Regions from separate parts of the Bradyrhizobium commune genome, predicted to be linked through region 1. Evidence: predicted binding sites of a transcription regulator. Region 1 holds the regulator's gene; each other region holds the start of a gene.
What was found. The regulator PhoB, encoded in region 1, activates phosphate uptake and scavenging genes when phosphate is short. The targets are predictions, from matches to a motif close to TGTCATNNANCTGTCAT.
Positions count from the first base shown of each region.

Region 2: the regulator PhoB is predicted to act here: its motif matches at 2,249-2,265, upstream of pstS (phosphate ABC transporter substrate-binding protein PstS).
Region 3: the regulator PhoB is predicted to act here: its motif matches at 5,258-5,274, upstream of IC761_RS06340 (YdcH family protein).
Region 4: the regulator PhoB is predicted to act here: its motif matches at 5,109-5,125, upstream of phnF (phosphonate metabolism transcriptional regulator PhnF).

Region 1 is NZ_CP061379.1:7,351,647-7,358,803, forward strand. Features, by position in the region: gene argF (ornithine carbamoyltransferase) at 1-885, opposite strand, end outside; gene IC761_RS34535 (aspartate aminotransferase family protein) at 885-2,087, opposite strand; gene IC761_RS34540 (GcrA family cell cycle regulator) at 2,555-3,064, shown strand; gene phoB (phosphate regulon transcriptional regulator PhoB) at 3,378-4,085, opposite strand; gene phoU (phosphate signaling complex protein PhoU) at 4,100-4,816, opposite strand; gene pstB (phosphate ABC transporter ATP-binding protein PstB) at 4,828-5,649, opposite strand; gene pstA (phosphate ABC transporter permease PstA) at 5,646-6,491, opposite strand; gene pstC (phosphate ABC transporter permease subunit PstC) at 6,493-7,157, opposite strand, start outside.
Region 2 is NZ_CP061379.1:6,060,241-6,067,397, forward strand. Features, by position in the region: gene IC761_RS28420 (class I SAM-dependent methyltransferase) at 1-377, shown strand, start outside; gene IC761_RS28425 (L,D-transpeptidase) at 378-1,958, opposite strand; gene pstS (phosphate ABC transporter substrate-binding protein PstS) at 2,309-3,361, shown strand; gene IC761_RS28435 (CaiB/BaiF CoA transferase family protein) at 3,388-4,581, opposite strand; gene IC761_RS28440 (ABC transporter substrate-binding protein) at 4,623-5,834, opposite strand; gene IC761_RS28445 (ABC transporter ATP-binding protein) at 6,044-6,739, opposite strand; gene IC761_RS28450 (ABC transporter ATP-binding protein) at 6,739-7,157, opposite strand, start outside.
Region 3 is NZ_CP061379.1:1,316,906-1,324,062, reverse strand. Features, by position in the region: gene IC761_RS06355 (glycerol-3-phosphate dehydrogenase) at 1-786, opposite strand, end outside; gene IC761_RS06350 (sensor domain-containing protein) at 826-3,513, opposite strand; gene IC761_RS06345 (NAD(P)/FAD-dependent oxidoreductase) at 3,716-4,819, shown strand; gene IC761_RS06340 (YdcH family protein) at 4,990-5,172, opposite strand; gene IC761_RS06335 (YdcH family protein) at 5,504-5,710, shown strand; gene IC761_RS06330 (hypothetical protein) at 5,819-6,031, shown strand; gene IC761_RS06325 (hypothetical protein) at 6,054-6,305, shown strand; gene IC761_RS06320 (GGDEF domain-containing protein) at 6,302-7,021, opposite strand.
Region 4 is NZ_CP061379.1:923,579-930,735, reverse strand. Features, by position in the region: gene IC761_RS04435 (alpha-D-ribose 1-methylphosphonate 5-triphosphate diphosphatase) at 1-456, opposite strand, end outside; gene phnL (phosphonate C-P lyase system protein PhnL) at 467-1,165, opposite strand; gene phnK (phosphonate C-P lyase system protein PhnK) at 1,188-1,982, opposite strand; gene IC761_RS04420 (alpha-D-ribose 1-methylphosphonate 5-phosphate C-P-lyase PhnJ) at 1,975-2,871, opposite strand; gene IC761_RS04415 (carbon-phosphorus lyase complex subunit) at 2,868-3,971, opposite strand; gene phnH (phosphonate C-P lyase system protein PhnH) at 3,975-4,583, opposite strand; gene phnG (phosphonate C-P lyase system protein PhnG) at 4,588-5,052, opposite strand; gene phnF (phosphonate metabolism transcriptional regulator PhnF) at 5,160-5,888, shown strand; gene phnE (phosphonate ABC transporter, permease protein PhnE) at 6,021-6,770, opposite strand; gene phnE (phosphonate ABC transporter, permease protein PhnE) at 6,863-7,157, opposite strand, start outside.

The DNA.
Region 1 (7,157 bases):
CTGCGCGTGCAGGCGGTTTTCGGCCTCGTCGAACACGACCGATTGCGGGCCGTCGATCACCTCGTCGGTGACCTCCTCGCCGCGATGCGCGGGCAGGCAGTGCATGAACAGCGCGTCGGGCTTTGCCAATGACATCAGCTTGGAATTGACCTGGTAGGGCTTGAGCACGTTGTGACGGTGCTCGCCTTCCTTGTCGCCCATCGACACCCAGGTGTCGGTGACGACGCAATCGGCACCCTTCACGGCGGCCTCGGGGTCGGTGCCGAGCACGATCGGCGCGCTGGTCGCCTTGATCCAGTCGCGCATCGCCTTCTTCGGCGCAAGCTCCGGCGGGGTCGCGACATTGAGCTGGAACTTGAAGCGCTCGGCCGCGTGTGCCCAGGACGCCAGCACGTTGTTGTCGTCGCCGGTCCAGGCCACCGTCCTGCCCTCGATCGGGCCGCGATGCTCCTGATAGGTCAGGAGATCGGCCATCACCTGGCAGGGATGCGAGCGCCGCGTCAGTCCGTTGATGACGGGCACCGTCGCGTAGGCCGCAAGCTCGAGCAGCGCATCGTGGTTGAGGATGCGGATCATGATGGCGTCGACATAGCGTGACAGCACGCGCGCGGTGTCGGCGATGGTCTCGCCGCGGCCGAGCTGCATCTCGGCCCCGGTGAGCATGATCGGCTCGCCGCCGAGCTGGCGCATGGCGACGTCGAACGACACGCGCGTCCGCGTCGAGGGACGTTCGAAGATCATCGCCAGCGTCTTGCCTTCGAGCGGTCTGACCGGCTGATGCGCCTTCTGCTTCGCCTTCATGGCCGAAGACGCGGCCAGCATGCTCTTGAGCTCCGACAGCGGAAGCTCGCTGATATCGAGGAAATGTTTGGGCGTACCGCTCATCAGCTTGCCGCCCGCTTGTTGCCGGCAAGCGCCGTGCAGGCGCGTTCGAGCCGCGCGACGCCGTCCTCGAGCTCCGCTTCGGTCACGATCAAGGGCGGTAGGAAACGCACGACATTGTCGCCGGCGCCGACGGTGAGCAGCTTTTCATTGCGTAGCGCTGCGACCAGATCGCCGGAGGGCACCACGGCCTTGATGCCGATCAAGAGCCCCTCGCCGCGCACTTCGCTGACGATGTCGGGATGACGATCGATCACGGAGGCGAGCTTCTGCTTGAGCAGCAGCGACATCTTTTGCACGTGATCGAAGAAGCCGGGCTTGAGCATGACGTCGAGCACGGCGTTCGCCGCCGAAATCGCGAGCGGATTGCCGCCGAAGGTCGAGCCGTGCGAGCCGGGACCCATGCCGGCCGCGGCGTCGGCGGTGGCGAGCACTGCGCCGATCGGGAAGCCGCCGCCGAGCGCCTTGGCGAGCGACATCACGTCGGGTGTGACGCCAGTGCGCCGATGAGCGAAGAGATCGCCGGTGCGGCCCATGCCGGTCTGCACCTCGTCAAACGCGAGCAGCAGGCCCTTCTCGTCGCAAAGCTGGCGCAGCGCCTTGAGGAAGGCGGGCGGCGACGAACGCACGCCGCCTTCGCCCTGGATCGGCTCGATCAGGATGCCGGCGGTCTGCGGACCGATCGCCTTCTTGACGGCCTCGATGTCGCCATGCGGCACCTGGTCGAAGCCATCCATCGGCGGACCAAAGCCTTCGAGATATTTTTCGGAGCCCGTGGCAGCCAGGGTCGCCAGCGTGCGGCCGTGGAAAGCGCCTTCGAAGGTGATGATGCGGTAACGCTCCGGATGGCCCTTGGAGAAGTGATGATGCCGCACCAGCTTGATCACGCCCTCCAGCGCTTCGGCGCCGGAATTGCAGAAGAATACGAAGTCAGCAAAGCTTTCGTTGCAGAGGCGGACAGCGAGCTTCTCGCCGTCCGGGCTCTGAAACAGGTTCGACATGTGCCAGAGTTTTGTGGCCTGCTCCTGCAGCGCCTTGACCAGCGCGGGATGGGCATGACCGAGCGCGTTCACCGCCACGCCCGAGGTGAAATCGAGATAGCGATCGCCATTGGTCGCGATCAGCCAGACGCCCTCGCCGCGCTCGAAGCCGATGTTGGCCCTGGCGAAAACGGGAAGCAGATGCGGCGCGGCGCTGTTGGTCATGACCGTCTCTTTTGGCTGTCATTTGGGCGTTTCGGATGGCCTGAGGCGCCTTACGCAGCGCACCATTGACCGGTCCGGAAAACGAAACGTGCCGCCTTTTAAGGGCGGCACGCGTCACTATCTTATGCTTGGCGCCACGGGTGTCAATGCCACCGGACAGCCTCGCGAAACGCTGAATCCGTAGTCTTGCGGTGGCGAATTTGCGGAGTTTTCGCCACGGAACATGTGGAAGCGAGTCGGCGGACTCTTGCGCGCGAGTCACGCCATATTGTAGCGTTTGGCTTGTCAGATACGACATCTCGTGCGGCAGTTCTGATCCCAAAAGTCCTCATGTACCGGCGTAAACGTTCGGGCGCATTGTTGTGCCCGGCGAGCCTTAAGGGATTCTGGCGGCATGGGTTTTTCGAGGCTTAGGCATTCGTCGTGCCGCCCCAGGATGGCTGGCGCGCGACGAAGGAAAGGGTGCAATGACGGTTTTGACCTGGTCCGACGATCGCGTCGAGCAGTTGAAAAAGCTCTGGGAAGCAGGACTTTCGGCCAGCCAGATCGCGGCCGAGCTCGGCAATGTGACCCGTAACGCCGTGATCGGCAAGGTGCACCGGCTCGGCCTGTCCGGCCGTGCCAAGAGCCCGTCGTCGGCGGCTCCCCGGCCGCGCAAGGCGCGTCCCGCGCAGCATATGATGCGGGTGAGCCGTCCCATTGCGCGCGGCAACACCGCCTTGGCGCAGGCCTTCGAGATCGAGGTCGAGGCCGAACCGGTCACCTACGACAACGTGGTGCCGATGAGCCAGCGGCTGTCGCTGCTGGAGCTGAACGAGGCGACCTGCCACTGGCCGGTCGGCGATCCCTCGAGCCCGGATTTCTTCTTCTGCGGCGGCAAGGCGCTCTCCGGCCTGCCCTATTGCGCCCAGCATTCGCGGGTGGCGTATCAACCGGCCGCGGATCGGCGGCGGGCGCCCGCGAAGCCGCCGCGCTGAGATAGATCTGAGTCAAGTTTAGGAGCCGTCGTGATAACGGCTCAACAAACTCCGCTGTCGTCCCGGCGAAGGCCGGGACCCATAACCACCGGCAGATGTGGTTAAGGAGACTCGGAGTTACCCTCTTCGCGCAACAACTACGCCCTGGGGTTATGGGTCCCGGCCTTCGCCGGGACGGCACCGATTTTGTAGCGGCAGCTCGCTAAAGCATGATCCGGAAAAGTGCGCAGCGGTTTTCCGAAAAGATCATGCTCGAACAACAACCTAAAGCGCGATGACGATTCATCCCAATCTCATCGCGCTTCAGGTCGGCTTACGTCTGCTCGGCCTTCGCGAACCGATCATCCAGCGCATAGCCGGCGCCGCGGACGGTGCGGATCGGGTCCTGCTCGCGGCCGAGATTGAGCAGCTTGCGCAGGCGGCCGATATGCACGTCGACGGTGCGCTCGTCGATATAGATGTCGCGGCCCCAGACGCTGTCGAGCAGCTGCTCGCGCGAGAACACGCGACCGGGATGCTCCAGGAAGAACTCGAGCAGGCGATATTCGGTCGGGCCAAGATCGATCGGCCGGCCCGAGCGCGCCACGCGGCGCTTTTCACGGTCGAGCTCGATGTCGCCGAAAGCGAGCACCGTGGCGAGCCGCTCGGGGCTTGCGCGCCGCAGCAGGCCTTTCACGCGGGCCAAAAGCTCGGGGACCGAGAACGGCTTGACGATGTAGTCGTCGGCGCCGGTCGCGAGCCCGCGAACCCGCTCGCTCTCCTCGCCGCGTGCGGTCAGCATGATGATCGGCAGCTGCTTGGTGTCGGACCGGGCGCGCAGCCGTCGGCACAGCTCGATGCCGGAGAGACCCGGCAGCATCCAGTCGAGCACGATCAGATCGGGGATGTGCTCCTTGAGACGGGTGTCGGCGTCGTCGCCGCGCATCACCGTCTCGACGTCATAGCCGTCGCCTTCGAGGTTGTAACGCAGAAGCTCGGTCAGAGCTTCCTCGTCTTCAACCACCATAATGCGTGCGCCCATGGGGTCGTCGCTCCTTACGTATTCGGGACCGGCGCGGCGAAGGTCGTCATGTCGCCCTTCGGCCGCTTGTCGGTGATGGCCTGACCTTCGATCATGTAGAACACCGTCTCGGCGATGTTGGTGGCATGGTCGCCGATCCGCTCGATGTTCTTGGCGCAGAACATCAGGTGAATGCAGAACGAGATATTGCGCGGATCCTCCATCATGTAGGTGAGGAGCTCGCGGAACAGCGAGGTGCAGATGGCGTCGACTTCCTCGTCGCCCTTCCACACCGCCATCGCCGCCGGCAGATCGTGCGCGGCATAGGCGTCCAGCACCGACTTGACCTGCTGCTGCACGAGATCGGTCATGTGCTCGAGGCCGCGGAACAGCTTCAGCGGATGAAAATCGGTCTCCAGCGCCGCGACGCGCTTGCCCATGTTCTTGGCGAGGTCGCCGATCCGCTCGAGATCGGTCGCAACCCGCATGGCGCCGACGATCTCGCGCAAATCGACCGCCATCGGCTGGCGGCGGGCGATGGTGAGCACGGCGCGTTCCTCGATCTTCTTCTGGAGCGCGTCGATCTCGACGTCGGTTGCGACCACGCGCTGGCCGAGCGCGACGTCGCGCCGGATCAGCGCGTCGACGGAATCGACGATCATGCGCTCGGCGAGGCCGCCCATCTCGGCGACCAGCCGGGTCAGCTCCTGAAGGTCGGAGTCGAAGGCTTTTGCGGTATGTTCCGAACCCATGTCCTGTCTCCTCAGCCGAACCGGCCGGTGATGTAATCCTGCGTGCGCCGGTCGGTCGGCGACGTGAAGATCTTGCTGGTGTCGTCGAACTCGATCAGCTCGCCGAGATACATGAACGCGGTCTTGTCGGAGACGCGCGCCGCCTGCTGCATGTTGTGGGTGACGATCGCGATGGTGTAGTTCTCGCTCAATTCCTGGATCAGCTCCTCGACCTTGGCGGTCGAGATCGGATCGAGCGCCGAGCAGGGCTCGTCGAACAGGATCACCTCGGGCCGCACCGCGACGGTACGGGCGATGCAGAGGCGCTGCTGCTGGCCGCCGGAGAGCGACAGGCCGCTCGCATTCAACTTGTCCTTGACCTCGTTCCACAGCGCGCCGCCGCGCAGCGCCTTCTCGACGCGGTCGTCCATCTCGGACTTCGAGATCTTCTCGTAGAGACGGATGCCGAAGGCGATGTTCTCGTAGATCGTCATCGGGAACGGCGTCGGCTTCTGGAACACCATGCCGACGCGCGCGCGCAGCAGATTGAGGTCGAGCTTGGGGTCGAGGACGTTGGTCTGGTCCAGCATGAGCTGGCCGGTGACGCGCTGGCCCGGATAGAGGTCGTACATCCGGTTGAAGATGCGCAGCAGGGTCGACTTGCCGCAGCCGGAAGGCCCGATGAACGCCGTGACACGGTTGGCGCCGAGCACCAGGTTGATGTTCTTCAGCGCATGGTGCTCGCCGTAATAGAAGTTGAGGTTGCGCACCGTCACCTTGGCGGGGGCTTCGGGCAGCGTGGGGGCCTGGGGCAGTCCACCGGACGCGCTCATCGATACGGAAAGATCACTCATTTTGCGGTCCTTTCGGCGCCAAGGATGCGCGCGCCAATATTCAGGGCAAGCACGGTCAGGGTGATGAGCAGCGCGCCACTCCAGGCGAGCTGCTTCCAATAGGCGTAGGGGCTCTGCACGAAGTTGTTGATGGTGACCGGCAGGTTCGCCATCGTCTTGTTCAGGCTCAGGCTGAAGAACTGGTTCGACAGCGCGGTGAAGAGCAGCGGCGCGGTCTCGCCGGCGACGCGGGCGGTGGCAAGCAGCACGCCGGTGATGAGGCCGGAACGGGCGGCGCGATAGGCGATGCGCTTGATCACCAGCGAGCGCGGCAGGCCGAGCGCGGAGGCCGCCTCGCGCAGCGCGTTCGGCACCAGCAGCAGCATGTCCTCGGTCGTGCGCAGCACCACCGGGATCACGATGACGGCGAGCGCGAGACAGCCGGCGATCGCCGAGAAGCCGCGCATCGGCACCACCACCGCGCCGTAGATGAACAGGCCGATGATGATCGAGGGCGCCGAGAGCAGGATGTCGTTGATGAAGCGGATCACCGAGGTCAGCTTGTCGTTGCGGCCGTACTCGGCGAGGTAGGTGCCGGCGAACATGCCGAGCGGCGCGCCGATGCCGACGCCGATCACGGTCATGATGATCGAACCGACGATCGCGTTGCGCAGGCCGCCTTCGGTCGAGCCCGGAGGCGGAGTGTCGGCGACGAATAACTCTGGGCTGAGACCGGCCACGCCGTTGTAGAGCAGCGTGATCAGGATCAGCGCAAGCCAGGTGACGCCGAAGGCGGCGGCACCGATGCAGAGCCCGCGGATGACGATGTCCTTGCGGCGGCGGCGTACGTAAATCGGGTTCATGTTACTTCCCCGCCTTCTTCTCGAGACGCAGCAGCATCAGCCGCGCGCCGGCGAGCACGAAGAACGTCAGCACGAACAGCAGCAAGCCGAGCAGGATCAGGCCGGACTGGTGCAGACCGTCGCTCTCGGCGAACTCGCTCGCGATCGCCGCCGAGATCGTGGTGCCGGGCGCGAAGATCGAGGACGAGATCCGGAACGAGTTGCCGATGATGAAGGTCACCGCCATGGTCTCGCCGAGCGCGCGGCCGAGCGCCAGCATGACGCCGCCGATGATGCCGACGCGGGTATAGGGGATCACCACGCTGCGGACGACTTCCCAGGTGGTGCAGCCGACGCCGTAGGCGGCCTCTTTCAGCACCGGCGGCACCGTCTTGAACACGTCGACCGAGATCGAGGTGATGAAGGGCAGCACCATGATGGCGAGGATCAGCGCGGCGTTGAACAGGCTGAGATAGGACGGCGGACCGGCGAAGATCGCGCCGAGGACCGGGACGCCGTCGAAGATCTTGATCATGAAGGGCTGGAAGGTGTTGGCCAGGAACGGGCCGAGCACGAAGAAGCCCCACATGCCGTAGATGATCGAGGGGATGCCGGCGAGCAGCTCGACGGCCATGCCGATCGGGCGGCGCAGCCATTGCGGGCAGAGCTCGGTCAGGAAGATCGCGA
Region 2 (7,157 bases), 1.3 Mb from region 1:
ACCGCATCGAGGACAATGTGTTCGCGAACGAAGCAACCGATGTGCTCGGACAAATGTTTCCCGACGATCCGCCGCGCTTCATGGCACGGACACCGCACGGCTATCACGACAAGGCCGTCATCAAGGCCGATCTGGAACGCGCGGGGTTCAGCGACATCGCGATCGAAACGCGACCCGCGATCAGCCGCGCGCCGACGGCCGAGCAAGTCGCGTTCGCATATTGCCAGGGAACGCCGCTGCGCAGCGAGATCGAGGCCAGGGATGCGAGCAAGCTTCAGGCCGCGACCGATGCCGTCGCCGAGGCGATCCGGATCAAGCATGGATCCGGACCGGTCGAGGCGAAGATTCAAGCGCTGGTGATCACGGCCCGGCCGTGATTACCAGAAGCTCCGCTGCATCGGCTGCGCCGGCTGGTAGTACTGGTACTGGCCGCCGCGCTGACGGCGCTGCACCGGTTGCGGATTGGGATCGCGCTGCCCAAAGAAGAAGAAACCGTTGCCGCCAAAACCGTTGCCGCCATTATCCCAGCCGTCATCGCTGGCAACGGCCATGGGAGGCGCGGTCGGCCTGCGTGTAATGAAGCCGCCCTGGGGCTGATTGTTCAAGACCGCGACGAACTCGGTGCGGTAGTTGGTCTCGGCACTCAGCGGCTCGTCCGAGATGATGATCGACGACCGCGGCAACGCCGTCGGCGCGATGCGATCGAGCACCTCCTGCGGGAAGGTGATGCGGTCGAGCGCGTTCTTGGCGGTGTCGCCCTCGTCGATGGAGACCACGCTCCAGCGCAGGCCCGTGTCGGTCTTCGCCATCGCCGTGAAGATGTGCGTGCCGAGCGGCTGGTCGGGATTGCGGATGGTGACGGGCACTTCGATGCTGGTGTCGAACACCTCGCCGCCGCCATCCGGTGCCGGCTTGTGCGTGTTGCGCCGGACGTAGAGCTTTTGCGTTGCGCGACTGATGTAGACAGAGACCGGCTCGAGCGCGAGCTTGGCGTCGGTTGCAGCCTTCACGGCATCGGCCTTTTTGGTCGCAGCCGCCTTGGCGGCGTCCTTGGTGGCCGCCACCGCATCGCGCTTCGGCTGCGCGGCGGTCTTGGCGGCGTCGAGCTGGGTCGCAGCATCCGCAGCCTTGGTCGCGGCCTTCTGCTTCAGCTCGTCGGCCTTGGCCTTGGCCTGATCGGTCTTGGCATTCGCAACCAATTTATCGGCATAGGCGTTCTCGGCGTCGGCGCGGGCCTTCTGCTGCTCGAGCTTGCGCAGCGTCGCCGGAAGCGATTGCGCCTCTTTCGCCGCCGCTGCTGCAGCCTTCTTGGCTTCGTCGGCGACCCGCGTGGCCTCTTCGGCCTCGACGGAGAGCTTTTGGGCGCGCGAGGGCGCTGCCGCGATGGCCTCCTTGCTCGGCACGAACAGCGAAGGGTGCGAGAAGTCGATCGGCGCCGCGTCGTTCGGCGAGATGATCACCCGCATGCCGATATTGGTCTTGTCGAACAAATTCTCGGCAAAGCCGAACGGCATCCGGACGCAGCCATGCGAGGCGGCATAGCCCGGCAGCGGCCCGCCATGCAGCGCGATACCGTTCCAGGTGATGCGCTGCATGTTCGGCATCCAGGCATCATCATACATGGACGAGTGGTGATCCTTGTCCTTCTCGATCACGGCGAAGACGCCGGCCGGCGTCTCGCGCCCCGTCGTGCCGGTCGAGACCGGCGCGCGCAGGATCCAGCCCTCGGCATCGTAGAAAGTGACCTGCTGGCTCTTGATCGACACCACCGCCATCATCGGCTCGCCGGCTTCGCGCGGCGCGACCGCCTCGACGGTCTGGCGCGGCTGCTTGGCCGCCATGGCGCCCGTGGTCAGTGCCGCCAGCGCGGCTGCGGCCGCGAACGTCATCACAATTCCGGGAGGCCCCCAACGCCGCATCGCTCCATTGGATTGCGCCGTCGTCAGTTGGTCTTTCATGCCATACCCCGGTTGCCAGTCCGCTCTTGCGTCGATCACATGTCAGACTGCGATCTTTGGATTAAGAAATCGCAGCCACCATCCGTTCCGTATCCGGCGATATTCGGACCGTACCGGCGGCAAATCACTCTTATACGACGGCCCGCGCGGGCGGAAGGGCGGGCCGTGGCCGGGGCTGGCGAACGGGCGTGAGCCAACTAACCGCAACCGGGGACGGCCGAGACAGCTGGATGTGACCGGGATCACGGAATTATTCATCGGAAAAACAGAACTCGACAATTTCGGCAAATATTACAGTTTTGTGACATAAGCCACAGAGGCTTCCGATTCGTGCTGCTAGCCTCGCACGCATGATGAAACATTTCAGGCTCCCGATCGTCCTCGCCGCTCTGGTCGTCGTCACGCAAAGTTTCGCTGCCGAGACCACAGGTGCAGGCTCAACCTTCGTTTCGCCCGTGATGGCGAAATGGATCGACATCTACAAGGCGAAGACCGGCAACACCGTCAGCTATCAGGCGGTGGGATCAAGCATCGGCGTCGGCCTGATCAAGAAGGCCGCCGTTGATTTCGGCACAACCGACATGCCACTGGATCCAAAACAGCTGGAAAAGCTCGGCTTGATCCAGTTTCCGATCGTGATCGGCGGCGTCGTTCCGGTCGTCAACGTCGACGGCGTGAAGCCGGGCCAGATGCACTTCACCGGCGAGGTGCTCGCCGGCATCTATCTCGGCAGGCTCAAGGCCTGGAATGATCCGGCCATTCGCGCCATCAATCCGGATCTCAAGCTGCCGAACGCGCCGATCACCGTCGTGCATCGCGTCGACGGCTCCGGCACGACGTTCAACTGGTCGAACTATCTGTCCAAGGTCAGCCCGCAATGGAAGACGAGCGTCGGCGAAGGCACCGCGGTCGAGTGGCCGGTCGGGCTCGGCGGCAAGGGCAATGACGGCGTCGCCTCCCTCGTGAGCCTCGTGCCCGGCTCGATCGGGTATCTCGAATATGCCTATGCGCTGCAACGGCTCGACAAGATCTCGTTCGGCGTGGTGCAGAACAGCGCCGGTCATTTCGTCGTCCCCGACGCGGCATCGTTCCAGGCCGCAGCCTCAAGCGCGGACTGGACGGCGGACAGGGACTTCCATCTCGTCCTCACCAACGCGCCGGGCGAGGATGCCTATCCGATCACGGCCACGACCTTCGTGCTGATGCCGAAGCAGCCGAAATCTCCGGAACGGTCCGCGGCGGCCATCGACTTCATTCGCTGGTCGCTGGAGAACGGCAAGTCGCAGGCCGAAACGCTCAACTACGTTCCGCTGCCGCCGACCTTGATCGAGCAGGTCGAGATGTACTGGCAGCAGAGCTTTGGACCGGCGACCATGACGGCGTCAGCCGCCGGCAGGCGGTAACGGACCGACGCAAGCGCGGCGCGCCACTACGGCGCGCCAATCGCCTTGTTCGTAATCAGCGCTTCAATTTCCGCGTCACTCATCCCAGCTTCGCGCAACACCTCGCGCGAATGCTCGCCGAGGCGCGGCGCCATGCGGTGAATGCCGGCCGGGCTTTCGGAGAATTTCGTCGCAGGCCGCGCCTGGCGAATGCGACCTTCGGTCGGGTGATCGATGTCGGCAAACAATCCGACGGCCGCAAGGTGCGGCTGATCGCCGATCTCGGTCAGCCGCGCAAAAGCCGTGTGGGGCACGTCGAGCCGCAGCAGCAATTCCTCCCACTCGGCCGTGGTGCGGGTCGGCCCGATCTCGCTCATGCGATCGTAGACCTTGTCGATGTTCTGCGAGCGCAGCACGGGATCGCGCACGCCGAGCTCTTCGATCAGCTCTGGGCGGCCGACGGCCTCGAAGAAGGCGCACCAATTGTCCCCCGAATAGGGCAGCATCGTCAGCCAGCCGTCCTTGGTCCGCACCGGGCGCCGATTCTTCATCCGCTTGTACCCGGTCGGGCCGATCGGCGGATCGAAGGCGTGTCCGCCCAGCATCTCGATGCTGTTGAAGCCCGCGATCGTCTCCAGCATCGGCACTTCGACGAACTGGCCCTGCCCGCTGCGCTCGCGCCGGAACAGCGCGGCGGACACCGCGCCGACCATCGCCATCGCACAGATCTTGTCGCCGACGAGGCTCGGGATGAATTCCGGCTCCTCGTCCGATCCGATCGACGATGCGAGCCCCGAGGCCGCCTGAATGATCTCGTCGAAGGCGGGACGTGCCGCCCACGGGCCGTCCTGCCCAAACCCGGTCGCCGCGGCATAGATCAGCCGCGGATTGAGTTTTGCGCAGGCCTCATAGCCGAAGCCGAGCCGCGCCATCGCGGCGGGACGCACATTGGTGACGAGCGCATCGACCGTCGGGATCAGCCTGGCCAGCGCCGCCTTGCCGTCCGGATGCTTCAGGTCGAGCGCGAGGCTGCGCTTGTTGCGGTTGACCGCCATGAACTGGCCGCTCATGCCGCGGTTCCGGAACACGCCGGTATAGCGCCAAGTGTCGCCCGTCGGCGGCTCGATCTTGATGACATCTGCGCCCCAATCGCCGAGCATCTGCGCCGCATAGGGACCGAACAGCACGCTCGTCAGATCGAGAACACGGATGCCGCTGAGAGGACCGGTCGGTGTCGTCATGTCATCACTAGGGCTGGAGGAAGCGATCGCGGTGGGGCATGCTATTCGCCAAGCACGTCGCCGAACAGCTCCCAGGACTTGCCGTTGAAGCGGGCCATCTGCAATTGCCGGATCGGCGTGACCTGCTCGGCGGAGGTGTTGAGCTTGATGCCCGGCAACAGCATCGGCAGCTCGACATCCCTGAACGACTGCGCCTGCTTCATCAGATTGGCGCGCGTGAGGTCATTGCCGGCACGTTGCAGCACCAGCTCCATCATCTGCGCCATGGTGTAACCGGTGACGTTGAAGATGTCGGCGGGATCGGCGCCGGAATTGTAGGTCTTCATCCATTCGCGCCAGGCCTTCATGCCGGGATCGTCGGCCCAGCGCGGATCGCCGGGATCCTTCTGGAATGCGCCGGTGACGATGCCGACGGAATTTTCCAGTCCCGCAGGCACCAGCACCGAGCCGACGGAATTGGAGACGGCCGGAAGAATGATCTGCGGCTTCCAGCCGAGCTCAGCCGCCTTCTTGATCGCCTGCGCCGCGAATTTCGGCGTGCACTCGTTGAACAGCACGTCGGCACCGGCGGCCTTGAACTTGACAATCTGGGAATCGACGGTCGGATCGGTCGTCTCGTAGACGGCCTCGGACACGATCTGACTGACGTGCTCCCCTAACCCTTGCTTGAAGCCCGCGAGATAGTCGCGGCCGGGATCCTCATCCGGCGTGATGACGGCGATCTTGGCGTCGGGCTTGTTCGCCAGGATCCACTTGGCGTAGAGCCGCCCCTCGGTCCGGTAGGTCGGCTGCGAGCCCGTGGTCCAGGGGAAATGCTGCGGATCGTTCCAGCGGCTGGCGCCACTCGACGGGAACAGCTGCGGGATCTTCTTGGCATTGAGATATTTTTGCGCCGCGATGTTCGGGCCGGTGCCGAGCATCGAGAACATCGCGAAGACCTCGTCGCTCTCGGCGAGACGCCGCACCTGCTCGACGGTCTTCGCCGGCGAATAGGCATCGTCCATGCTGAGGAGCTCGACCTTGCGGCCGTTGATGCCGCCCTTTTCGTTGAGCATCTTGAAGTAGGCGATTTCGGCGCGGCCGATCGCCGAATAGGCCGAGGCCGGCCCCGAATAGGGCATGGTCTGCCCGAGCTTGATCGTCGTGTCGGTCGCGCCGGTATCGTAGTTACCGGCCAACGCGACAGACGCGGCACCCAGGACCGCAATCAGCGCGGCAGCTCCACGGACGAAGTCGAATTGTCTTGCCGGCATGTTCGGCATCTCCTTCCCTGGCAGAGTGCATCGACATTGGCCTCACAGGCCGCCGTCAACGTCCTCCAGTTCTGTTCTTGGTTATCGTCGGCCGCACGGATGTCGGCAGTCGCGACGATACCTCGATTAAGGGGCGTGAGATGTAGCGCAGAATTCAGATGCGTATGCGCAAGCCGCAGCCGTTCACGAGCACGTCACCTGAGGCGACGTCAGACTTCGAGCCATTCCTGCCGTACGGCGGCATTGGCCTTGAGCTCATCCGGCGTGCCCTCGAACACCACGCGGCCGTGGCCCATGATGTAGACGCGCTTCGAGATGCGCATCGCGATCGACAGCTTCTGCTCGACGAGGAGAATGGCGACGCCGGCCTGTGCGATACGGGCGATGAGATCGCCGACCTGCTGCACGATCAGCGGCGCGAGGCCTTCGGTCGGCTCGTCGATCATGATCAGGTCGGGATCGCCCATCAGCGTCCGGCAGGTCGTCAGCATCTGCTTCTCGCCGCCCGACAGCACGCCCGCGGCGGTGTCGGCGCGCGCAGCGAGATTGGGGAACATGTCGAGCATGTCCTGAAGCCGCCATTTGCCGGGGCGGCGCGTGTCCTTGACGCCGAGCAGCAGATTCTGCCGGACCGTCAGGCTCGGGAAGATGTCGCGATGCTCGGGCACATAGCCGAGCCCGAGGCGCGCGATCCTGTAGCTGGGAAGGCCGGCGATGTCCTTGCCCTTGAAGCGGACCGTGCCTTGCGGGGCGACCTCGCCCATGATCGCCTTGACCGTGGTGGAGCGGCCGACACCGTTGCGGCCGAGCAGGCTCACGACTTCGCCGGCGCCGACGTCGAGATCGACGCCCTGGAGAATGTGGCTCTTGCCGTAATAGGCGTGGAGATCCCTGACCTCGAGCATCAGTGCGCTTCCTCGCCGAGATAGGCTTCCTTGACCTTCGGATCGCGCCGGATCTCTTCCGGCGTGCCCGAGGCGATGATGTGGCCATAAACCAGGACCGAGATGCGGTCGGCAAGGCCGAACACGACGCTCATGTCGTGCTCGACGATGACCAGCGTCTTGCCCTCGGTCAGCCGCCGGATCAGCGACACCGCACGATCGGTTTCGGCGTGGCTCATGCCGGCGGTCGGCTCGTCCAGCATAACGACGGTGGCGCCGCCCGCAATGGTGATGCCGATCTCGAGCTCGCGCTGCTCGGCGTAGGTCAAAAGGCCCGCCGGGACGTCGCGCCGATGCATGAGATGGATGTCGTCGAGGATCTGGGCGGTGCGCTCGCGCACTTCCGGCAGGCTGTCGACGTTCTTCCAGAACGCGTAGC
Region 3 (7,157 bases), 1.6 Mb from region 1:
GCGCTCGAAAGGGCTTGCAAAGATGAGCCGCCCGTCGCCGTTCTGGAAAACGTAGACATTGTCGGACTCGAACAGCCGCGACACGATGATCTGGCTCATCTGCACCGCCGCCATCGCGGGCTGCGGCTGCCGCATCACGGTCTCCGCGACCATCGACGTCCAGCCGCCGCTGGCATTGGCGAGCGCACGCGACGTGATCACCCGGCGATGACCGCGATCGACCACCGCAAGCCGCCAGATCTCGGTCCTGTCAGCGCGCACGCAACGCGCTCCGGTCTTGATCACCGCGCCGCGCTCGGCGGCATCCAGCGCCGTGAGCACCACCAGGCGGGAATCGTCGACGATGCAATCGGCATATTCGAAGGCGATGCCGAACGGTCGCTTCAGGGCGTTGCCGACCGGGTGGTGCGTGATGTCGAGGGTGGCCGATGCCGGCAATCCGCCCCGGTTGGTGAGGCTGTCATAGGCATAGAGGCCGGCGCGCAGCAGCCAGGGCGGACGCTCGTCGGAATGGGCCGGGATCACGAAGCGCATCGGCCGCACCAGATGCGGCGCGATCCGGAGCCAGGTGCGCCGTTCGGCCAGCGCCCGGCGCACCCGCCACAAGCCGCGCCGCTCCAGCACCGACAGATCGCCATGGATCAGCCGCGGTGTCGCCGATGACGCGGCCCCGCCGAGATCGCCCTGCTCGATCAGAATCACCCGCAGGCCGCGGCCCGCAGCATCGCGTGCGAGGCTGACACCGTTCAGGCCGCCGCCGATGATCGCTAGGTCGTAATCCGCCATGAAGCCGTCGAGAGGAACGAAAGGATACGCCCGCCACCACTAGCCGGTCTTGAGCGCAAGCTCCATGGCCTCGACCCGGCCGATGAGGCCGGCATATTGGCCGATCGGAAGCGGCTTGCCGAGCAGATAGCCCTGCACGCCGTCGCAGCCCTCCTTGGCGAGGAAGGCGAGCTGGTCGATGGTCTCGACACCCTCGGCGATGATCGACATTTCCAGGCCGTGGCCGAGATCGATCACGGCACGCACGATCGCCGCCGATTGCGGGTTGCGGCCAAGATTCATGATGAAGGCGCGGTCGATCTTGATCTTGTCGAACGGGAACGCCTGGAGATAGCTCAGCGAGGAATAGCCGCTGCCGAAATCGTCCATGGAGATGCGGACACCCAGCGCTTTCAGCCGGCGGAGCAACGCCAAGCCGCGATCAAAGTCCTCGATCAGCACGCCCTCGGTGATTTCGAGCTCGAGCCGGCCGGGCGCAAGGCCGGTCTCGATCAGGATCGAATGGACGAGCCCGACCACGTCGCCGTGCATGAACTGCGCCGGCGACAGATTGACCGCAACCTGAAGCGGCTTCGGCCACGACGCCGCCTCGCGGCAGACCTGGCGCAAGATCCATTCGCCCATCTCGACGATCAGGCCGCTCTCTTCCGCGATCGGGATGAACTCAGCCGGCGAAACCTGGCCGCGCACCGGATGCGCCCAGCGCGCCAGGGCCTCGAAGCCGATGATCTCGCTCTCGGCAACGCTGTCGCGCGCGATGCCCTGCGGCTGGAACGCGAGCGACAATTCGCCGTTCTTGATTGCTTTCGACAGGTCCTGATGCAGCACGCGGCGATCGCGGATCTGCTGGTCCATCTCGGGCTGGTAGAGGCTGATCGTGCCGCGCGACTTTTGCTTGGCGCGGAACAGCGCCGCACCGGCATTGGCGAGCAGCGAGGCGCCGTCGGCACCGTTGTGCGGGAAGACCGACATGCCGGTGGTGACGCCGGCGCGCACCGCGCGGCCGTCGATCTGGAATTCCTGGGCGACGGCGTCGCCGAGCTGCTGCGCCAGCGCAAGGCCGGCCTCGGGCTGCTTGCCGTCGATGATCAGGCCGAACTCGTCGCCGGACAGGCGCGCCACCACGCCGCCGCGCGCGGCGTCCTGGAGCCGTTGCGCCACCTCGATCAGCAGCTTGTCGCCGAGCGCATGGCCGAAGACGTCATTGACCTCCTTCAGCCCGTCGAGATCGACGCAGAGGACGGCGAACTCCTCGTTGGTGCCCTCGCAGGCCTCGATCATCTGGGTCAGCGCCTGAAGGAAGGCGGCGCGGTTCGGCAGGTCGGTGAGGCCGTCATGATAGGCCATATGCGCCATGCGCGACTCGGTCTGCCGCCGGTCGGTGACGTCCTCGTGGGTCTTGATCAGATATTGCGGCTCGCCGCCATCGCCGAGCACGGTGGCGCGGCGGGTGAGGAACAGCCGCAGGCCATCCTTGGTGGAGATCGGATGTTCCTCGGTGACCATCCCGCGCTTCTTGATCGCGGCCTCGTCGCGCGCGATGATCAGCTTGGCTTCCTTGGCGTTGAAGATGTCGGAGGCGGTCAAGCCTGTGGCTTCCTCGCGCTTGCGGTTGAGGATCGTCTCCGCGCTGCGATTGGCGAGCAGATAGCGCCCATCCTTGACCTGCTCCACGATCAGAGCCACCGGGATGTTGTCGACCACGAGCTCGAGGAACTTCTTGGTGCTCTCCAGTTCCTGCGAGAGCGAACGCCGGTCGGTAATATCCTCGAACACGAGCAGCAGGAATTCCGGCTTGTTGCTCTCGTTGCGGACGACGATGCGGATCGAGGCGACCATGCGCCGCTCCGAGCCGCGCTCGACCTCGAATTCGTTGCGGTACTGGCCGTCGGGCGCCATGAGCGCCGCCCGGTCGGTCGCCTCGATGCTGGCCGCCGAGCTCGGCGCAAACAGCTCGCGCGCGCATTTGCCGACGGCCTGGTCCGGCGAAAAGCCCCAGAACCGCTCATAGGCATTGTTGGCGAAGATATAGCGGCCGTCCTCGATGCTCTTCGCGGCGACGCAGGCCGGCACATGGTCCAGCACGGTTTCCAGAAACTGTTTCGTGGAGGCGAGTTGCCGCGACAGCATGCGCTGCTCGCTAACGTCGAGATGCGTCGCCACCGAACCGCCATTCGGCAGCTCGAAATATTTCACCAGGATGGCCCGGCCGTCCGGCAGTTCGGTGATCAGGCCGTTGGGGCTTGCCGCCTTCTCGTAGAATTCGTCGTCGGAGACGCCGCCGAGCACCCCGCGCTGGCGCCGCAACTCGAGGATGTCGTAGCCGGTCATGTCGGCCCAGAGCTCCGACCGCAACAGGCCGTAGATCTCCAGATAGCGGTCATTGCAGAAGATGATGCGCCGCTGCGCATCCGTCATCACCACGCCCTGGTTCAGGTTGTTCATGGCGGAGGAGACGAAGGCGTTACGCCGCAACTGCGAACGCCTGGCCCGGTGCAATGCGGAATTGATCCACACGCCGATGGCCACCAGCAGCGAGCAGACGGCAATGCCGCAGATCAGGGCCTCCCAGACCAGGCTGGGATCGAGCCCGGGGAGATAGGCCTCCGGCGCGGACGGTTCGGACTGCGCAAAGGCGCGCGCAGGCGTGATCGCTCCGGACAGGCACACGACGACCTGCACAGCAATCAGAATGGTGCTGCCCGCGTGCCAGTTCTTCTCAGCCATCAGCCACCCGCGATTTCAACTGCGGATTGTCTGGCTTCACGGGTTTGGATCGGGTAAACGCCTGTAAGAACGACGGAAAAATGTGACGAGAAATACGGCAATTGCCCTGACATGATAAATGTTTCCTTAATGGAGAACATCCTTCGGGCCCGCTTTCCCGGCGAAGTCCCGGCGCAACCCATGACGAGCATCCTGAACGACCATGGATAGGGTCGACTGCGTCGTCATCGGGGCCGGCGTGGTCGGGCTCGCGGTGGCCAGAAAGCTTGCACAGGCTGGGCGCGAGGTGATCGTGCTCGAGGAAGCCGAGGCGATCGGCACCGTCACCTCCTCGCGCAACAGCGAGGTGATCCACGCCGGGATCTACTACCGCGCCGGAAGCTGGATGGCGCGCATGTGCGTCAGCGGCAAGCACGCGCTCTACCGCTATTGCGGCGAGCGCGGCATCCCGCACAAGAACTGCGGCAAGCTGATCGTCGCGACCAGCACGAAGGAAACCGAGAAGCTGCAATCGATCAAGGCGCATGCCGAGGCCAACGGCGTGCTCGACATGCAGCTGCTCTCGGGCGAGGCCGCACGCGCGCTCGAGCCGGCACTGGCCTGCGACGCCGCGCTGCTGTCGCCCTCGACGGGCATCATCGACAGCCATGCCTACATGCTCTCGCTGCGCGGCGAGGCGGAAGAGGCGGGCGCAGCCTTCGCGTTTCACACACCGCTGATCCGCGCCAAGGCGGCTGGTGGGATCATCGAGATCGACGCTGGCGGCGAGGCGCCGATGACGTTGCAATGCGGCCTTCTCGTCAACGCCGCCGGGCTATCGGCAACGACGGTCGCGCGCCACATCGACGGCATGCCGCTGGAGCGGATTCCGCCGGCCTACCTCGCCAAGGGCAATTACTTCAGCTGTAACGCCAGGGCACCGTTCTCGCATCTGATCTATCCGGTGCCAGAGCCCGGCGGGTTGGGCGTGCATCTGACGCTGGACATGGCAGGACAGGCGCGTTTCGGCCCCGACGTCGAATGGATCGAGACGATCGACTATGAGGTCGATCCGTCGCGCGCCGAGCGCTTCTATCCGGCGATCCGCAAATACTGGCCGACGCTGCCCGATGGCGCGTTGATGCCGAGCTATTCAGGCATTCGCCCGAAGATCGTGCCGCCAGCTGTCGCCACGCAGGATTTTCTAATGCAGGGCCCGCGCGACCATGGCGTCGAAGGCCTGATCAATTTGTTCGGTATCGAATCACCCGGACTGACATCGTCGCTCGCGATCGCCGATCACGTCGCCGAGCTCGCAAATATCTAGAGCGTTTTCGAGCGAAGCAGATACCGGTTCGCGCGAGAAAACGCGTCAAAACAAGAATCCGCCGCGCAACGATCGTTGCGCAGCGCGCATCTTGCGGCAGGGATGAACGCAAAAGCCCTCATCCCTGCGCGAAAGGGTACGGTCAAACTCTACGCTGTTACGGGGGGTTACTAGTGAAGCGTGTCGCCGGTGTGCTTCAGACGCTCGATCTGGTCCTTGACCATCAACTTCCGGCGCTTCAACTCAACAATTTGCAGGTCGTCTGTTGAAAGGTGCACGAGAGCTTCGTGCAATTCGTTTTCGAGAGTTTTATGCTTCCGTTCCAATTCAACCAGATGTGCCTGAATTGTCATTCGAAACCTCCTCGGTAGGGGTGAACCTTGGATTCGATCCGGACGAGGAAGTGTACATCACCGATTCGTTCTGTCGATGGGTATCCGTCGTCGCAGCGTCATTTTTGAATTTTCATATGTAATGAAGCGTGAGTAAGGAACCACGTGGCAAAAAATCCATGATATCAAAGTGCTTACGCAGGCAGCGTTGAGCGATCCACCGAAATATCTTGCGAGAGAACGGTGAGCGACGATCCAGATCGCTTGCGATCACGCCGCGCAAGGACGATAATTTCCACAGGGCATCCACAGCCTTAATCTCACGCCTATCGGTTTTTCGGCCACCGCAGACATGACCAATGAAGACGAGCGCGAGCTCGAAGCCGAACTCGCCCGGTTGCAGCAGGAACACCGAGATCTCGATGCGGCGATCGATGCACTGCATCAATCGCCAGCACCCGACCTATTGCGGTTGCAGCGGTTGAAGAAGCGCAAGCTGTTGTTACGCGACCGCATCGCCTTCATCGAAGACCAGATCACGCCTGACATCATCGCCTGATCCGACTGCCTGCGTCTTGCTGCGACGCGACGCGACGGCGTTCGATTCCACTTGACTCAATAAGAACAAAGAGGGAACATTCACACCCAACCGCCCAGGAAAACGCCGATGTCCGCAACCGCCCTCTTCGACAACAGCCACTATGAGCAAGCCTGCGATCAGGCCATCGCGATGTGCGACGGCAATCTGCGCAGCACCATCAAGGCGCTGATCATGGCCAACGAATATCTCGAAGCCGAGCTCGAGGAATTGCGGGCGGCGATCTCGGCCGGCTGCATTCCGGAAACCTCACGCAGCAAGGCGCGGAGCAGCGCCGCCTAGTTTTTGATACCGGAGCAACGCCATGTCCGATCTGACCTATTACGTTGCAATGCCCTTTTTGATCGATGCCGATGGATCGCCTGTCGCGGGCACCGCGGAGGAATGCCAGACATCGACCGCCGCGCTACGGCGCGCCGAGAACCTGGCGCACACCGCCGGCCATATCGGCGCCGTCGCATTCAGCCGCAGCGGCGATCCCATGACCGGCGAATTCGGCGACGCCAAACTGCTGCGCAAATTCGGCAATGTGCCGGAAGATCTCGCGACACTTTAGCGCTCGCTGCTGACAAGCCTGATCCGCGGCTCGTGCCGCCGGTGGGCCTTGCGCACATACATGGCGGCATCTGCCTCTTCCAGCGCACGGGCTGCATCGGATTGCGGGCCGAGCAGCGCGACGCCGGCAGAGGCGCCCGCAGTCACGTGCTGGCCGCGAAACACGAACGACAATTCGTCGACCGCCTGCTCGAAGATCACAGCCTTCGCCTTGGCGTCGGTCTCGCTGAGATTCCACAACAGCAGCGCGAACTCGTCACCGCCGAGACGGCCGACCACGTCGGACGCGCGGATCTGTCGCGTCAACGTGCTGGCGATCGCCTTGAGCACCTCGTCACCGGCGGCATGGCCGAAGGAATCGTTGATCGGCTTCAGCCGGTCGACGTCGAGCACGATCAGTGCGCCGCTGGCGCGGTAGCGCTTCATGTAGGCGATGGCGCGCTGGAGCTCGCGCTCGAAACCGCGCCGGTTGGGAATGTCGAGCAGGAAATCGGTGTCGGCAGCCGACTCGAGTTCCGCGACCCGACGCTGCGCCTCCTTGAGCTTGCTGCGCAGACCACGAATGGTCGCCTTGACGGTATCCTCGACATCGTCAGCGGCTGAGGCGCGACGACGCACCGGCGCCGCCGAACGCTTGGAGACCGTTTTGGGTCGGCTCCCGCTGGTTTTTCGGCCCTTTTTGGCCTTCGCAGCGGTCGCCCTTTTTGGTTTCTTCATGGGCTTCCTGCTCAATGAAGGCTTGCGGGGATTCACCAAGACAGGATAGTGCATTCCCTTCTCCTTGCCACCGCCTTGCGAGCCGCCGGCCGGAACCGTTAATCTGGCCTATGTTTCTGTTTTCCCGAGCACAATT
Region 4 (7,157 bases), 1.2 Mb from region 1:
TTCCTCGACCACGCTCGGCATCGGGATTTCACAGCGCAGATGCAGGAAGTGATCGGCGCGCAGCAGGTTCGCGTCGCGTGCGGTCGCGATCGCGGCCGCGAGCACGCCGGCGCGGCCGTCGACCTCCTCGGCGCCGTCCTCGCGCCAGACCCGGAGCGAGTCGAACACGGTGGTGATGCCTGAAGTGGCAAGCTGGCCGTCATAGGAGATCACGGCTGCGACCGGATTCCAGAACACTTTTGGGCGCGGCACGTAATGCGCTTCGAGATGGTCGGTGTGGAGCTCGATCAGGCCGGGCATGATGAGGTCGCCGGCAGCGTCCTCGCCGCCCGCGGGCGCCCTTCCCTCGCCGATCTCGGTAATGCGTCCGTCGGCAAGAGCGAGCCAGCCCTGCTCGATCACCCGGTCCGCCAGCACGATCCTGGCATTGGCGATCACGATGTCGTTCGGCTTCATGTCTCTTCCTTCAGGCCGCGGCGGCAAAGCTGGTGACGTCGACGATGCGGTCGGCGATCAGATGGCGGATTTCGTCGTCATGGACAATCGCGACCATGGCAACGCCCTGGCGCTTCTTCTCCCCGATCAGCTCGACCACGACAGCGCGGTTGGCAGCGTCGAGCGAGGCGGTCGGCTCGTCCAGCAGCAGGATCGGCAGATCCGAGATGAAACCGCGCGCGATGTTGACGCGCTGCTGCTCGCCGCCGGAAAAGGTTGCGGGCGGAAGCTGCCAGAGGCGTTCGGGAATGTTGAGACGATGCAGCAGCTCGCCGGCGCGCTGCTGTGCGTCAGTGCGCGCGAGGCCGTTGACGATCAGGGGCTCAGCGACGACATCGATGGTGGCAACCCGCGGCACTGCCCGCAAAAACTGGCTGACATAGCCGATGGTGGCGCGACGGACATTGAGAACCTGGCGCGGCTCGGCGGTCGCAAGATCGATGACTTCGCCGCGGTGGCGGATGCCGATGCGACCGCTATCGCAGCGGTAATTGCCGAAGATCATCTTCAGGATCGACGATTTGCCCGCGCCGGACGGGCCTGAGAGCACGACGCACTCACCCGGATTGACGTGGAAGGTGACGCCGCTCACCACAGGCAGCTCGATGCCGCCTTGCAGGTGCATCGTAAAAGTCTTTTTCGCGTCAGCAATGTCGATCATGGCGGTCATTTGAAGGCTCATCTTAGAAAGTTCATGGCGGCAGAATCGAGGAGACGAGGAGTTGCGTATAAGGCTCGCGCGGATCGTCGAGCACCTGGTCGGTGAGACCGGTCTCGATGACGCGGCCACCCTTCATCACCATCACGCGGTGTGACAATAGGCGCGCGACCGCGAGGTCGTGGGTGACGATGACGACCGCGAGACCTAGCTCGGCAACGAGGCCACGCAGCAGGTCGAGCAGGCGCGCCTGCACTGAGACATCGAGGCCGCCGGTCGGCTCGTCCATGAACACCAGCCGCGGCTCGGTGACGAGGTTGCGGGCGATCTGGAGGCGCTGGCGCATGCCGCCGGAATAGGTGCGCGGCGCATCGTCGATGCGCGCGACGTCGATCTCGACACGGGTGAGCCAGTCCGATGCGGTCTCGCGGATGCGGCCATAGTGGTTCCAGCCCACCGCCATTAGCCGCTCGCCGACATTGGCGCCGGCCGAGACCGCCATGCGCAGGCCCTGCGCGGGATCCTGGTGCACAAAGCCCCAATCGGTGCGGAACAGGAAGCGCCGCTCGGCTTCGCCCAGCGTCGAGAGATCGCGGGTGACGCCGTCGCGCATCCGGTAGGAAACATGGCCGCCGCTCGGCGTCAGCTGGCCCGACAGCATTTGCAGCAGCGTCGACTTGCCCGAGCCGGACTCGCCGACGATCGCCAGCACCTCGCCGGGATAGAGCGCGAACGACACGTCGCGGCAGGCGGCGATGCGGCCGTAGGACTTGCTCAGCGACTCCGCCACCAGCAGCGGCTGATCGTTGTCCAGCATCTGCTCAGCCATTTGACGTCTCCTGCGCCTTGTCCTTGTACGGCGCGGCGCTGAGGGCGCCGTGATGGCCGGCGGCCTGACGTCCCTCGCAATAGTCGGTGTCGGAGCAGACGAACATGCGGCTGCCCTTGTCGTCGGTCACGATCTCGTCGAGATAGGAATTCTCGGCCGCGCACAACGCGCAGGGTGCGTTGAAGCGGTAGGGCTCGAACGGGTGATCCTCGAAATCGAGCGACAGCACCTGCGTATAGGGCGGGATCGCATAGATGCGCTTCTCGCGGCCGGCACCGAACAATTGCAAGGCCGGGCAATTGTCCATCTTCGGGTTGTCGAATTTCGGCGTCGGTGACGGATCCATGACGTAGCGCGCGTTCACCTTCACCGGATAAGCGTAGGCGGTCGCGATGTGGCCGAAGCGGGCGATGTCCTCGTAGAGCTTTACATGCATCAACCCGTATTCGGCGAGCGCATGCATGCGCCGCGTCTCGGTCTCGCGCGGCTCGAGGAAGCGCAGCGGTTCCGGGATCGGCACCTGATAGACCAGCACCTGGTTCTCGTGCAGCGCCGTTTCCGGGATACGGTGACGGGTCTGGATCACGCTCGCCTCGTCCGTCGAGGTCGTGGTGGCGACGCCGGCGGTCTTGGCGAAGAATTTTCGGATCGAGATCGCGTTGGTGGTGTCATCCGAACCCTGGTCGATCACCTTCAGCACATCCTGCGGTCCCAGGATCGCGGCCGTGACCTGCACGCCGCCGGTGCCCCAGCCATAGGGCATCGGCATTTCGCGGCTGGCAAACGGCACCTGATAGCCGGGGATCGCGATCGCCTTCAGGATCGCACGGCGGATCATCCGCTTGGTCTGCTCGTCGAGATAGGCGAAATTGTAGGCGGGCGCGTTCATTCCGCGGCCTCCTTCATGGCATCGGGCGTATTGGCCTCGGCAAACTCCTGACGCAGCTTGCGCAGCAGCCCGAGCTCGGACTGGAAGTCGACATAATGCGGCAGCTTCAGATGCTCGACGAAGCCGGTCGCCTGGACGTTGTCCGAATGCGACATTATGAATTCTTCATCTTGCGCCGGGGCGCCCACCTCTTCACCGAGCTCGCGGGCACGGAGCGCGCGATCGACCAGCGCCATCGACATGGTCTTGCGCTCGCTCTGGCCGAAGGCAAGGCCATAGCCGCGGGTGAAGCACGGCGCTTCCGTCGCCGAGCCCTTGAACTGGTTGACCATCTGGCATTCGGTCAGCTCGATCGAGCCGAGCGGCACGACGAAGCCGACGTCCTCGGCCGCGAATTCGACCTCGACCTCGCCGAAGCGTATCTCGCCGGCGAAGGGATGGTTGCGGCCATAGCCGCGCTGGGTGGAGTAGGCCATCGCCAACAGAAAACCTTCGTCGCCGCGCGCGAGATTCTGCAGACGCAGGTCGCGATCCGCCGGGAAGTTCAGGGGTTCGCGGGTGAGATCGCCGACGCTGGCGCCGTCCTCGGCCGACGGAGAGGATTCGATCAGCCCGTCGCGGCCAAGAATATCGGTCACGCGCGGCGTCGGCGCGGTCGAAGCTTCGGCCACAGCCGGCGCTTGGGGAACAAAGCCATTGGCGAGCGAGGGATCGAGCAGGCGGTGGGTGTAGTCGAAGGTCGGTCCGAGGATCTGGCCGCCCGGAATGTCCTTGAAGGTCGAGGACACCCGCCGCTGCACCCGCATCGCGCCGGTGTCGACCGGCTCGCTGGCGCCGAAGCGCGGCAGGGTCGCACGGAAGGCGCGGACCAGGAAGATCGCCTCGATCAGGTCGCCGCGCGCCTGCTTGATCGCGAGCGCCGCGAGCTCGCGGTCATAGAGCGAGCCTTCGCTCATGACGCGATCGACCGCAAGGCCGAGCTGCTCCGAGATCTGGTCGAGCGTGACTTCCGGCACGCTCTGGTCGCCACGGCGCGCATTGGCGAGCAGGAGATGGGCGTTCTCGATGGCGCGTTCGCCGCCTTTGACTGCGACATACATGCGTCAGCTCCCCTTGTTCGCGACACGCGTCGTGCGCGGGATCGCAACCACGGCGTCGTCGGCGACCAGCACCACATCGATGCCGCGCGGAAACAGCACCTCGTTGATCCGCAGCCGCTCGAACAGATTGGCCGGCTTGATCGACGCCTGGAGCGTGGCGACACCATCGATGCCGGGGCCTCGCAGCTCGAAAAAATGTCCGGCATCCAGGCTGTCGACCTGAATGATCACCGTGGTCGAACGATCCGGATATTCGCTGGTGCCGAGCGCAAAGCGCTCGAGCTCAGGCAGCAGGATGCCGTCGCTGATCAGCGCAAAGCTTGCGATCGAGGAATCCTGGATGACCGGCGCGCCGGTGTGGAACTTCAGCCATTTCACGACATCGGAATGCTCGGACATCCGCGCATCGAGCCAGAGCGGGGTGTCGTGATCGAACAGCGTCAGCGCGATCGCGGCTGTGCCGCGCATCATCGGCCCGGGCGCGCCCGCCATCGGCACGATGCGCTGGACCGAGCCCGGCCGCGCCATCGCGTCCATGACCGAGCGAAAGGTCGATTGCGCCGACAACACCTTGTCGACGAAACCCGGCGGCAGTTCCGCAATCGTGGTCATGGCCTCACCCCTCACCGCGCACCATGGTGTAGAAATCAACTTTCGTGGCGGCGGTCTCTGCCGCCGCCTGCTTCCGCTCGACCATAAGCTGCTCGCGCAACGGCGCGATAACGTCGCGCTCGACGATCGCGGCAAAATCCTGCGACTGCACCAGCGCATCGCACAGCGCGATCAGCCGCGCCTTCTCGCCGTCCCGCCCCAGCGTGTAGCCGAACCCGACCTCGCCGCTCGCAAGCCGCACCGCAGCACGCGACACCGTTGCCTCACCGAGGTTGAACGGCGCGCCGTCGCCGCCGACGCGGCCGCGCAGCATCACCAGGCCATTTTCCGGTGCGCGCAGATCCTGAAGGCCGGGCAAGGCGATAGCGCGGAGGCGAGCGGCGATCTCGCCCGCCTCCGCGTGCGCCAGCACCGCCATGGCGGCCTTGCGCTGGGCTTGCTGGGTATTGCGCTGGGTCACGGAATCCACCGACCTTGCCGAATCCAAGTTGTCTATGATAATAGACAACTTGATACGGAAGCGCCATGACTGTTTCGTGACAAACTCGTGATTTCTGGGCTAGGCTCGCCGGCGACATGAGCATGCAGGACACCGCCTCTTCAGGCGTCGCGCTGTGGCGCCTCGTTGCCGACGGCATCGAGCGCGGCATCGCCGACGGCCGCTTCGCCGCCGGCGACAAATTGCCGGGCGAGATGGAAATCGCCGAAACCTATCGCGTGAACCGCCATACCGTGCGGCGGGCGCTGGCAGCCCTTGCCGAGCGTGGCCTGGTGCGGGCCGAGCGCGGCAGCGGAACCTATGTCGAGGCGCAGAAGCTCGCTTATCCGCTGCGCTCGCGTACCCGCTTCTCCGAGATCGTCGGTGCCGGCGGCCGCGAGCCGCGCGGCCAGCTGATCGAGGCCGGCGAGGATGTCGCAACCCGCGAGCTCGCGCGCGAGCTGGGACTGAAAATCGGCGCGCCCTTGGTGCGGATCGAAGCTATTCGCCTCGCCGACCGCACGCCGATCTGCGTCTCCACCACCTGGCTGTCTGCAGAGCTGTTTCCGGGCGCTGGCGAGGTGTTTGCGGCGACGCGCTCGATGACAAAACTGCTCGAGCATTACGGCGTGCGCGACTATCGCCGCGGCGCGACCCGGATCACCGCAGGCATCGTCGACGCCACCGACGCCGCGCGGCTCGACCTGCCGCTGGGTCGGCCGATCCTGGTGGTCGACGCCACCGACCTCGACCTCGACGGCAAGCCCCTGGTGACGAAGCATTCGCGCTTTGCCGCGGAGCGGGTGGAGTTTCTGGTGGAGTCGTAAGGGGCTCTCCGCGAATCTGGACTCGTAGGGTGGGCAAAGGCGCGCTCTTCGCGCCGTGCCCACCATCTATCCAAGACCGCGACAGAAATGGTGGGCACGCTTTCGCTTCGCCCACCCTACGGCAGCTGCCAGTTACGCCACCGCTCTTCGCCCAATGATCGCAAAGCGCAGCTTGCCGGAGATGAAATCGATCGCGGCGACCGCGACCAGGATCATCAGGATCAGGAACGACACCTTCTGCCATTCCAGCACGCGGATCTGCTCGGCGAGCTGGAGGCCGATGCCGCCGGCGCCGACGATGCCGATGATGGTGGCCGAGCGGGTGTTGGACTCGATGAAATAAAGCACCTGGCCGGCGATGACAGGCAATACCTGCGGCATCAGGCCGAAGCGGATTTCGTGGAGCGCACTGCCGCCGGAGGCGCGGATGCCTTCGACCTGCTTCTGGTCGGCGCCCTCGATCGCCTCCGAGAACAGTTTTCCGAAGGCGCCGAAATCCGACACCGCGATCGCGAGCACACCGGCAAACGGGCCGAGGCCGACGACGTTGATCCAGACCAGCGCCCAGATCAGCGTATCGACGCCACGGATTGAATCGAGGAAACGCCGGATGGGAAAGCGGACGATGCTCGGCACGACATTGCGTGCCGCCAGCAGGCTGACCGGCAGCGCGAGCAGCGCGGCGAGCGTGGTGCCGAGCAGCGCGATCGACAGCGTCTCGCCCAGCGCCCTCAGATAGAGCGGCAGCGACGAGCCGGGATCGGGCGGGATCATCATCATGCTGATCCAGCCGAGCTGGCTCAGCCCAGAGAACAGGCGCGCCGGCGAAAAATCGAGATCGACCAGGCCGAACACGAAGATCGCGAGCGCGAGAGCGAGCATCAAGGGTGTCGCAAGGCGCGCCGAGGCCGGGCGGTTGAAGACATCGGGATAGCGCGCGCGGATCTCCGCGGTGTTGACGTCGGGCGGTTTGCTCAATTCCGCGCCTCCTTGCCGAACAGCCGGCCGCGCACCCAGCCGGTCGTGATGTCGATCAGGAAGACCGTGACGATGATAGTGATGAGGATCGCGCTGACGTCGGAATAGTAGAACTTGCGGATCGCGACGATGAGCTCCTGCCCGATGCCGCCGGCACCGACAAAGCCCATCACCGAGGCCTCGCGCACATTGATCTCGAAGCGCAGCAGCGCGTAGCTGGCGTAGCCGGCCGAGACCTGCGGCAGGATCGCAAAGCGCATGCAGGAGAGCCAGCTCGCGCCGGTGGAGCGG